One region of the Mesorhizobium sp. M0615 genome, then DNA from elsewhere that is predicted to be linked to it. Evidence: riboswitches for the same ligand, from Rfam matches in the RefSeq annotation. Region 1 holds a riboswitch; the other holds the start of a gene.
The links. A riboswitch is a leader RNA that binds a small molecule or an ion and turns the genes downstream of it on or off. The one in region 1 is predicted to bind thiamine pyrophosphate.
Positions count from the first base shown of each region.

Region 2: it holds a riboswitch for thiamine pyrophosphate, as region 1 does, so the genes downstream of both, NKI46_RS03290 (YkoF family thiamine/hydroxymethylpyrimidine-binding protein) here and thiB (thiamine ABC transporter substrate binding subunit) in region 1, are expected to answer to the same signal.

Region 1 covers NZ_JAMYQI010000010.1:201,488-207,100, forward strand. Annotated here, with positions in the region: gene NKI46_RS19470 (ABC-F family ATP-binding cassette domain-containing protein) at 1-1,376, opposite strand, end outside; gene NKI46_RS19475 (thiamine diphosphokinase) at 1,378-2,037, opposite strand; TPP riboswitch at 2,200-2,314, shown strand; gene thiB (thiamine ABC transporter substrate binding subunit) at 2,358-3,365, shown strand; gene thiP (thiamine/thiamine pyrophosphate ABC transporter permease) at 3,615-5,222, shown strand; gene thiQ (thiamine ABC transporter ATP-binding protein) at 5,219-5,613, shown strand, end outside.
Region 2 covers NZ_JAMYQI010000002.1:112,741-118,353, reverse strand. Annotated here, with positions in the region: gene NKI46_RS03320 (hypothetical protein) at 107-409, shown strand; gene NKI46_RS03315 (DUF1236 domain-containing protein) at 752-1,081, shown strand; gene NKI46_RS03310 (hypothetical protein) at 1,180-1,395, shown strand; gene NKI46_RS03305 (DUF2934 domain-containing protein) at 1,488-1,727, shown strand; gene NKI46_RS03300 (hypothetical protein) at 1,884-2,135, opposite strand; partial or broken gene NKI46_RS03295 (GSU2403 family nucleotidyltransferase fold protein) at 2,401-2,790, opposite strand; TPP riboswitch at 3,001-3,113, shown strand; gene NKI46_RS03290 (YkoF family thiamine/hydroxymethylpyrimidine-binding protein) at 3,104-3,712, shown strand; gene NKI46_RS03285 (ABC transporter permease) at 3,968-4,810, shown strand; gene NKI46_RS03280 (ABC transporter ATP-binding protein) at 4,807-5,589, shown strand; gene NKI46_RS03275 (ABC transporter substrate-binding protein) at 5,586-5,613, shown strand, end outside.

The DNA.
Region 1 (5,613 bases):
TGGCTGACCAGGATGACCGTGCCGGCAAAGCCGGCGACAAGTTCCTGCAACAGTTCCAGCGTCTCCATGTCGAGATCGTTGGTCGGCTCGTCGAGCACCAGAAGGTTGGCCGGCCGCGCCAGAACACGCGCCAGGAGCAGCCGCGCCCGTTCGCCGCCGGACAGCTCGCGCACCGGGGTGCGCGCCTGTTCCGGCTTGAACAGGAAATCCTTCATGTAGGACACGACATGGCGCTGCTCGCCATTGATGACGAGGTTTTCGCCGCGCCCGTCCGTGAGATACTGCGCCAGGGTCTCGGCCGGATCGACCGCCTCGCGCTCCTGGTCGAGCGTGGCGATTTCCAGATTGGTGCCGAGCCGCACCGAGCCGGCATCGGGCTTCATCTCGCCGGTAAGCATCTTCAACAGCGTCGTCTTGCCGGCGCCGTTCGGCCCGACAAGGCCGACGCGATCGCCGCGCTGGATGCGGGTCGAGAAGCCCTTGACCACGGTCAGGTCGCCAAAACTCTTCTCGATGTTCTTGGCCTCGATCACCAGCTTGCCGGATTCGGCGGCGTCGCTGGCCACCATGGTGGCCGAGCCCTCGGCGCCGCGATGGCCGCGAAAACGCTGGCGCATGGTCTGCAGTTCGCCCAGGCGGCGCATGTTGCGCTTGCGGCGAGCCGTCACGCCATAGCGCAGCCAATGCTCCTCGCGCACGATCTGGCGGCCGAGCTTGTGCTGTTCGCGCTCTTCCTCTTCCAGCACAAGGTCGCGCCATTCCTCGAAATGGCCAAAGCCCTTGTCGAGGCGGCGGGTCTGGCCACGGTCGAGCCAGACAGTGGCGCGCGAGACGCGTTCGAGGAAGCGACGGTCGTGCGAGATGACGATCAGCGCCGAAGACGTCCGGACGAGCTCCTCTTCCAGCCATTCGATGACCGACAAATCGAGATGGTTGGTCGGCTCGTCAAGCAGCAGAATATCGGGTTCGGGCGCCATGACGCGGGCAAGTGCTGCGCGGCGCGCCTCGCCACCGGAGAGATCGTTGGGGTTCTCCGTGCCGGCGAGGCCGAGATGCTCCATCAGATATGTGGCGCGGTAGGGATCGTCGGCAGGCCCAAGCCCGGCCTCGACATAGGCACGCACATTGGCAAAGCCGTCCATGTCGGGCATTTGCGGGAGATAGCGCACCGTTGCCGAAGGCTGGCGGAAGACCTCGCCGTCTTGCGGCTCGATCAGACCGGCGGCAATCTTCAGGAGCGTCGACTTGCCGGAGCCGTTGCGGCCGACGAGCGCGATCTTGTCACCGGCGGACGCCGTCAGTTCGGCGCCATCGAGCAGCGGCGTGCCGCCAAAGGTCAGTCTTATGCCGTCGAGGTTGAGAAGGGGCGGGGCCATGTCAGCTTTCAGGCAAGGGGTAGGGGTGGGCGAGCAGCAGCGCGCGGCCATGGCCGAGCGCGATTTCGAGGCCTCCCCCGGTCGTGTTGGACTTGACCTCGTTCGAGATGGTCAGCGACGAGCCGAACACGACCTCGACATGGTCGAGCGGCCACTTCGCGCCGGACACGGTGAGGCCCGAAAGATCGGAAAAGCCGAGCACCGAAAACAGCGTTCCGTCGGCATAGTCGAAGCCGGCCTTGCCAGGCAGCAGAGGGGCGCCTTCCTGCGCTCCGCTGGTCAACAGCACTTTTGTCCCGGCCTCGGCCAGCCGCAGGCTGAGCGCCAGATGGAGGAAGGCGTGGTCGGCGCGCTTGCCGCCGAAAGCGCCGGCCAGCACCAGGCTGGTGGCGCCGCGTTCCAATGCCGCCGCGATCGCCAGTTCGCCATCGGTCTTGTCCTTTTCGGGAGGAAACACCTCCCGCGGCACGGCGGCGAGATCGGCAGGCAGGTCCGCCGGCACGGAATCGAAATCGCCGACCCACAGCTCCGGCATCACGCCGAGCAGGCGGGCATGATCGATGCCGGCGTCGGCGGCGATGACGCGCGTGCCCGCGACCTGGCGGTCGAGCCGCGGCGTGCGGACGAGATCGCCGCCAAGCAGGATGGTGAATGTGCTCATATCCGCTGGCCCTTACCAGCCCCGCCGACGAAACGGAAGGCCGAGCGGCACCATCACTCTTTGTTGGAGCATGATCTTTTTCCGGAAACGGATTCCACTTTCCGGGATCATGCTCGGGCAAACTTCCACTTGCGTGGCACCTTGGCCGGGCCTATGTGTCGAAACGCTCTAACGGGGTGCCGGACGCGATCTTCGCGGACCGGCTGAGAGGCAGTCTCGCCAACCCGCTGAACCTGATCCGGTTTGTACCGGCGGAGGGATTAGACGCTTCGGACAGCCCGACGCCTCAATTCCTTTCAACACGAATGAAGGAGGCGCCGATGCGCATGTTTTTGTCCCGTCTTGTCCCAGCGCTGGGGCTTGCTGTTTCGCTGCTGGCAAGCTCTGCGTCCGCGCAGGAAAAACTCACGATCTATACCTATGAGAGTTTCACTGCCGACTGGGGTCCGGGGCCCCAGGTGAAGAAGGAATTCGAGGCCGAGTGCGGCTGCAGCGTCGACTTCGTCTCGGTGGCCGACGGCGTCGCGCTGCTCAACCGCGTCAAGCTCGAAGGTGCCTCGACCAAGGCCGATATCGTGCTTGGTCTCGACACCAACCTCACCGCGGAAGCCAAGGCTTCCGGCCTGTTTGTCCGACATGGCGCGGTGGCTGAAAACAACGTGCCGGGCGGCTGGAGCGACGACACTTTCGTGCCCTATGATTATGGTTATTTCGCCGTCGTCTACGACACCGAAAAGCTGAAGAGCCCACCGAAGAGCCTGAAGGAACTGGTCGAGGGCGATGCCGCCGACAAGATCGTCATCCAGGATCCGAGGACGTCGACGCCGGGCCTCGGCCTGCTGCTGTGGGTCAAGTCGGTCTATGGCGACAAGGCGCCGGAAGCCTGGGCGAAACTCAAGGGCAAAGTGCTGACGGTGACGCCGGGCTGGAGCGAGGCCTACGGCCTGTTCACCAAGGGCGAGGCGCCGATGGTGCTTTCCTATACGACGTCGCCGGCCTACCACATGGTGGCCGAGAACACCGGGCGCTACCAGGCGGCCTCGTTCGAGGAAGGCGAGTATCTGCAAATCGAGGTCGCCGGCATCACCACCACGGGCGCGAAGAATCCGCTGGCGGCGAAGTTCCTGGCCTTCATGACCGGGCCGAAATTCCAGGATGTCATTCCGGAGACCAACTGGATGTTCCCGGCCGGGAAAACCGACAAGCCGCTCAATCCGGCTTTTGATAGGCTGGTCAAGCCGGCGAAGACCTTGCTGTTCAGCCCGGAAGAGGTCGCGGCAAATCGCAAGGCCTGGGTGGATGAATGGCTGGCGGTGATGAGCAAGTAGGAATTCAGGATGGCGCTTGAACACCCCCCTCTGGCCTGCCGGCCATCTCCCCCGCAAGGGGGGAGATCAAGCGCTCGGAAGCTTTCGCCAACCTCCAACGCGGCGAGGATGGGGCGGGGAGCGAAGCTGCTAATCTCCCCGCTTGCGGGGGAGATGTCCGGCAGGACAGAGGGGGGTGGGCGGGAACTCGACCTCCGTGAAATATTTCCGTCAGCAGCCAACATGCGATGTAGGGTTGGATAGCACGAAATGCGTGCGCACTATCCCTCTGATCCCCGCATCACGGCCGGCATTGTCGCGCTTGCGGCAATCGCGCTGCTGATCGGTGGCGCCTTCGCCGGCCTTATCCGCGAAGGCGCGCACGACCTTTCCGGCGCCGCGTCCGCCTTTGACCTCTATCTCCTGCGCGTTGTCCGCTTCACGCTCTGGCAGGCTGCGCTCTCGATGCTGCTTTCCGTCGTACCGGCGCTGTTCGTCGCCCGCGCGCTGTCGCGGCATCCGCGCTTCTTCGGACGCGGCTTCATCCTGCAGCTGTTTACTGTGCCCCTTGCCTTGCCGGCGATTGTCGCAGCGCTGGGCATACTGGCGCTCTATGGCCGCGCCGGTTATTTCGCCGCGATCGGTGGCCAGAGCTGGCCCGACATCTATGGGCTGCCGGGCATCCTCGTCGCCCACGTCTTCTTCAACCTGCCGCTGGCCACCCGGCTGTTCCTCGAAGCGCTGGGCACGGTGCCGGCCGATCAATGGCGGCTGGCGAGCCAGCTCGGCATGGGGGCGAGGCCAGCCTTCCGGCTGATCGAGTGGCCGGTGCTGCGCGCCGCGCTGCCGGGCGTCGCGGGGCTTGTCTTCATGCTTTGCATCACCTCCTTCACCATCGTCCTGATCCTCGGCGGCGGGCCGGCGGCGACGACGCTGGAAGTCGCCATCTATCAGGCACTGCGTTTCGACTTCGATCCGGCGCGGGCGGTGACGCTGACGGTGCTGCAGATCGCGCTGACTTTTGCCGTCATGCCGGCGCTGACGCGGCTCGGCGCCAATGTGACCGGCGACGCCAATTTGCCTGTCGCGCCGCGCCGCTATCACTTGGCCGGCAAAGCAGAAACAGCGTTCAACGCCGTCCTGATCGTGCTCGCCTTGCTGTTCGTCGCCGGACCAATGGCGGCCACCGTCGCGTCCGGCCTCGACGCCGATCTCGGCCGGCTGGCGGGCGAGAGTGCCGTGCGTCAGGCGACCCTGACCAGCGCCGGTCTCGCCCTCTCGGCGGCGCTACTTTCGGTGGCGCTGTCGCTGTCGCTGATCATGGCTCGGCGGGCACTGTCGCTGCGCCGCCGGTCCAGTGCCCGTTCATTGCTCGAACATGCCACCGACACCGGCGCCGGCTTCGTCCTCGTCGTGCCGCCCATTGTCATCGGCGCCGGCTGGTTTCTCCTGCTGCGCACGGTCAGCGATGTCTTTGCCATCGCGCCGGTCATGGTCGTCACCGTCAATGCGGTGATGGCGATGCCCTTTGCCATCCGCGCGATGCGCCCGGCCTATGATGCGGCGAGCGAGCGCCACGAAAAGCTGTGCGCGCAGCTCGGCATTGCGGGCTGGAACCGGCTGCTTCTGGTCGACTGGCCATCGCTCCGGCGGCCGCTGGCCACCGGCTTTGCCTTCGCCATGGCGCTGTCGCTCGGCGATCTCGGCGTCATCGCGCTGTTCGGCAGCGATTCGGTGCAGACCTTGCCCTATCTCCTGCTGGCGCGCATGGGCAGCTATCGCACGGCCGATGCTGCCGGGCTGGCTTTGCTGCTCGGGGCGGTCTGCCTTGCATTGGTGGTCGCGGCAGACTGGCTGGGACGGGGAGAGAGATCGTGACGTCCGCTGTGGAGAAAGGCACGACTGTCCGGCTGGACAAGGTCTCGTTCAGCTATGGCGAAACGTCATTCCTGTTCGATGTCGAATTCCATACATCTAAGATCACCGCCATCATGGGGGCAAGTGGTTCGGGCAAATCGACCTTGCTCAATCTGGTGGCTGGTTTCGAGACGCCGGAGTCCGGTCGCGTGCTGATCGGCGCCGCCGATGTCGGCGCCAAGCCGCCTTCGGCGCGGCCGGTGTCGATGGTATTCCAGGAAAACAATCTGTTTGCTCATCTCTCGGTGGAGAAGAATGTCGGGCTCGGCCGCTCGCCATCGCTCAACCTGACCGACGCCGATCGCGCCGCAATCGCCGAGGCGCTTGACCGCGTCGGCCTGGCCGGCAAGGA
Region 2 (5,613 bases), on a different contig from region 1:
CAGGTTCCAGCAACCACTCCAGCTTCAGTGGAACCAATTGCCGCCAGTCTGCTTTGCCAAGGACTAGTCTGCTTTGCCAAGGTGATGAATCCAGAGGAGCTGGACCATGAAGACTTTCCCCCTCATCCCATGCGTGCTGCTCTTGGCGCTGGTCGACCCGGCGGCCGCGCAGGACAATAGCGACCAGCACGGCCCTGCCGCGCCTTGCCAGGCGCAGCCTCAGGACGATGGTCAGAAGCCGCCGGCCGCCAATGGCGGTGGCGAATCGTCCAGCACGCTCGGTCCCTGCGGCGGCGTGCTGCAGCCGCCGCCCAGTGGTGACCAGGGTATGACGCAGCCGCCGCCGGATCAGGGCAAGACGCCGGTGATCAAGCCTGGCGAGGTGCCTGCGCAGCCGCCGAAGCAATGACCTTTGCTTGAAACTTCACGGCGTGGCACGAAGGCGGTCGGTTCCGGTCTTGGCCGGGCACGACGCGGTCACCGGATCAATGCCGGCGCCGGCCGCGATCGCCACCGGAATTGGAGCCGTGCATCGTCCATGTCGAAGGTCTCCTGAGGGATTGTGCTTCAATGCGAATCTTGCGGGTGCGGGTTCTGCTGGCATGACCGGAAGCCGATCAATTTAGTCTCCGCTTGCGGAACAAGACCGTACCGGCTGCGTTTGCCTCCAGGAGCCCGCCACCTCGATCTGCGCTGTTTTCGCCTCATGCGGGAACACGGCGGAGCTCGCCAACAACGACAGGAGACGAAGATGAAAACCATCCTTATTCCCGCCGTCGCCGGGCTCGCCATGATCGCTGGTATCGGCATTGCCGCCGCCGACGAGGTCATCGTCACGCAGCCGGCACAGCAGCAGGTGATCATCACCCCGGAACAGCGCACGGTCGTGCACCAATACGTAAAGAAACATCCGCTTGCCTCGGTCAATCTGCTCGGCGTCGAATTGAATGTCGGCACTGCCTTGCCTGACACTGTCGAGCTGCAGGAGGTTCCCGACGTTCAGTACAGATACGCCGTCGTCGACAACCATACCGTGTTGGTCGACCCCAGCACGCGCAGGATTGTCGAGGTGGTCGAGTAACGCTCGACAACCTAACCATTCATCGGTGATACGGCCCTGTCGTTCTTCCCAAAAGGGCGGCAGGGCCGAATGACGAACATGATGAAAGGAGAATTGCCATGTTGCCGCATGTCGAGACCCCGAACTCCGCCAATGTTGCGGCGTGTTGCGACAAGTTGCTGGCCGAGCGCAACACGGCGCTGTTATCGATGAAGGAAGCGATCGCGCTCCTGCGGGAGCGCACCGGCACCGATCGTTCGGATGCCGACCTCGCCGGGCTGATCGTCAAGAAAGCGGCGCTGCTCGGCGTTGCGGTGATTTCCGACCCGCGCTGAGATGTCTCGTCACTCAAGACGCCGGTCGAATTTTCGGCTAATGTTTTCGTGGAATCTGGACCAACCGACCGGACCCAACCACGGAGGCTTAAGTGACGGACGACAAACAGGACCGCATTCGCCAGCGCGCGCACGAGATCTGGGAAAAGGCCGGCCGGCCTGAAGGCGCGCATCAGGAACACTGGGAGCAGGCCACGGCTGAAGTCGATGGCGCGGTCGCCAAGCCCAAAAAGGCGGCGAAGAAAGCTGACGCCAAGCCCCCCAAGGCAGCCGCCAAGCCAAAGGCGGCGAAGCCTGCCGCCGCAAAGTCCGGCAAAGCCAAATCGAAATAAGGCCAGAAATAAGGCCAGTCGAAATAAAGCAAGGCCGGAATTCGCTGGCCGGGGCCATCCTTGGCGCCCGCCGTTCAGGCGCGCCCGAGCCTCTCAACCTGACGAATTGCGCCTGCGACGGGCAGCGCAATTCCTTGTGTTTGGCGACAGGCGCCCTCATGCCTCCCAGGCATAACTCGACAGCGCAAAGCGAATGCCGGCAGCTGTCATGGCCAGTTCGCATTCGGTGATCTGGCGCAGGTGGCGCAGATAGCGCGTTACAGTCTGTGGCAGCCAGCCGGCGCAGGCCTCGACATAGGCGCGGCTGTGAACAAGGGTGCCGGTCGACAGCCTCTCGTCCTTCTCGGCAACGACTTTCAGATATTGGCGGATGAAGCGGATGTCGTCGGCGATGTCTTGGCTGGCCATTCGCCAGGCCCCGGCGAGGCGTTCGCACTGATCGAATGACAAGGGCAACAAAGGGGGCGGCAATAAAGGCGGCGGCAACAAAGGCGGCGGCAACGACGGGGGTGACAGCAAAGGCCGAGAGAGATCGGCGAAGGCAACATGGTTCGCTGTGCTCAAGGACATTCCTCTCTGCGAAAAGAGATATCGTACTTTATGTACGAATAAGCGTCAAGCCAATTTCGTACGGTTGGGACGATGGAAATGAATATAGCAGCGGTCGCTTCAGCTAATCCCGCATCGTGAATCCTTCAGGAGTCGCACCAATTTCGCGGAGGGATTTCCCCAGGATGGTGTGACTGTTTTCCCTCGTGGCGGCGTCGAACAGGTTCAAGCCGCCCCGGATCGTCTCGCGCCAGTTTTCGCCCTTGTCCCACGCTTCCATGAAGGCGAAGGCAAGGTCGTCCTGGCGACGCGTGGCTTCGAGCGCTTGGGTCAGCAGGCGCGCTTGATGGAGATCCTTCTCCCGCTTGGCGCCAGCGCTCGGCCCGCGTCGCGAGGCGACGATCAGCTTGTGGATGGCGTAGCGCTGGGGCGAGGGGACCAGCACAGGCAAGCCCGAGCGATGCAGGAGCACAGTCCGGATGGGGTCGCGGATAAGGAAATCCAGAAACCGTAAGGGCTGCGCGGAGTCTCTGCCGTTTTCTTATAATTACGTTTATCAGCTTGAATTTCAACGCAGTTATAAGAAGTTCGTGGAAACGTTATAACGCAACGAACTGACGAGTCGTCTGTTAACGCCCGGGCGCCCGGCACGTCTGGCCCAAAACACTTTCCCGCAGTGCCTCAACAAACGGCTTCCCCAATGCCGCGAACGGTGCTTTAACCCGCCCATCCACAGGGGTGCTCCGTATCGTCGGGGCTGAGATGAGGGCGGCAAGCCTTCGGACCCTAAAGCTGATCTGGATAATACCAGCGGAGCGAGGCGGGCGATGTTTTCAGGCGCACAGATTTCCCTTTATCCCATGACCGACGATTTCGTCGGCGTCATCCTCGGCGCGCTCGGCGCGCTCGATCCCTGGCGCGACCGGCTGCGGATCGAAACCGATGACATCTCGACCCTTATGGTCGGGCCGCCCGAGGTGCTGTTTCCCGCCATGCGCGACCTGTTCGTCGCGGCGGCCAAAAGCGGCAAGCACTGCGTGCTTTCGGCGGCGGTCTCGCGCGGCTGTCCGGGCGAGCCCGACGATCCGATCTGCCGCTCCGACGAGACCGGCGGCCCCGCCATTCCGCTGGACGAGCGCAAGATCGCCGCGATCCGCGCTGTCCAGGCCACGCCGTCGACCGGCCAGCCGGTGGCGGCGCAGTTCTCGCTCTACGTTATGGGCACGGGCGACCATATGGACGAGATCTACGGCTGCATCGATTTCCTGAAACAGTCCGGCGTCTTTGAGCGCTCAAAGAACTTCTGCACCAAATTGCGTGGCGATGCCGGTGCGGTGTTTGCCACGCTCAACGAGGCCTTCTGCCGCTTCGGCCCCGGCGCCGGCCACGTCACCCTCGACATCACGATCTCGGCGAACAGCCCGAGCGCCGTCTGAGCCGCGGCTCAAGCGTCGTTCCTTGAGGATATTGCCGTGGCTGGTTTATCTGACCCATTGCGTGGAGGAGATGCCTCTGACCCCTCAGCACAGAGAGGAGGGGAGCCATTGGCGATTGGCGAAGACCGCGATGCCCACGAATCTCCCCCCTCGAGCAGGAGATGGCCGGCAGGCCAGAGGGGGTCCCAGCGCGTGGAGCGCCGACGTCCTTTTCGCATCGGCAAGGCGTGGGCGCTCTATGCGAGACGACCCCCTCTGTCGCCTTCGGCGACATCTCCCCCTCGAGGGGGGAGATTAGCCGCAGCCATCGCCAAGACCATCCCCGCCGCCTGCGCCTCCGCCCTGCTCCTCGCGGCGTGGGAGCTCTACGCCCGCTATGGTGGCGCTGCGCCCACCATGCTGCCGGCGCCGTCGCGCGTGCTGCAGCAGGCCTGGGAGCATCGCGCTGCCCTTGCCGACAACACGCTGCCCACCATCCGCGCCACATCAGCCGGCTTCGCCTGCTCGTTGGTCGCTGCCTTCGTGCTTTCGGCGCTGGTCGATTTCTTGGCCCCGCTGCGCCGCGCGCTGTTTCCGCTGCTGATTATCAGCCAGACCTTGCCGCTGGTCGCGATTGCGCCGCTCATCGTACTGTGGTTCGGCTTCGGGCTGATGCCAAAAATCTTGCTTGTGGCGCTCGTTACCTTCTTCCCGATGATGGTGGCGCTGGTCGAGGGTTTTGCCGCGACCAGCAAGGCGATTTCGCAGATGCTCGCCACCATGGGGGCAGGGCGCTGGCGCATCTTCTGGCTGGCGCGCCTGCCTTCGGCGCTGCCCTATTTCTTCGCCGGGCTGCGCATCTCCATCACCTACGCCGTCGTCGGCGCGATCTTCGCCGAATATGCGGGGGCGGCGAAGGGGCTGGGCATCTACATGCTCAATGCCAAGAACAACTTTCGGCCCGATCTGGTGCTCGCCGCGGTCGCCGTCAGCGCCGCGCTCACGCTTGTCTTGTTCGCCATTGCGGTGCTCGTCCAGCGCTTCGCCATGCCTTGGGAGAATGCAGGGAGCGAAAGCCGCGACGGCAAGGTTGAAGCTGCAGAAGAGAACCGTCAATGACGCGGCTCGAACTCCGGGACATCAGGAAGAACTTCGGCGCGCTTGAGGTGCTCGCCGGCATTTCGCTTCATGTCGCGGCCGGCGAGTTCGTCTCCATCCTCGGCCCTTCCGGCGCCGGCAAGTCGACGCTGTTCCAGTTGCTGACCGGCGCGCTGAAAGGCGAGGGCGACATGCGCTTCGACGGCGCGCCATTGCAGGGCAGCCCCTTCGCCTTCATGCCGCAGCGCGACGCGCTGATGCCGTGGCGGCGCGTCATCGACAATGTGACGCTGGGGCTGGAAGTGCAGGGTCTTGGCCGCAAGGCGGCGCGCGAACGCGTCGCGCCGTTGTTCGCTGAGTTCGGCCTTGCCGGTTTCGAGCGCGCCTGGCCGGCCGAGCTTTCCGGCGGCATGCGCCAGCGCGCGGCGCTTTTGCGCACCGTGGTGCAGCAGCGCGACATGCTGCTGCTCGACGAGCCCTTTGGCGCGCTGGATGCACTGACCCGCGCGGGTGTGCAGCGCTGGCTGGAAGGCATGTGGCAGCGCCACCGCTGGACCGCGCTGCTGATCACCCATGACGTGCGCGAAGCCGTCTACCTCTCGGATCGAATCTATCTGATGTCGGCGCGGCCGGCCCGCATCATCGGCGAGATTGCCGTGCCGCTGCCGCGCCCGCGCACCACCGGCGGCGATGCCGCGCGCCAGGCCGCCGCGCTCGAAGCCGACATCCTCGACACGCTGCTCAATCCCGGGACTGACCGGGGCTTGTTTCCGCAGACCGCTCAAAGGAGTTTTTCATGACCGAATTCACACGCCGGCAGGCTT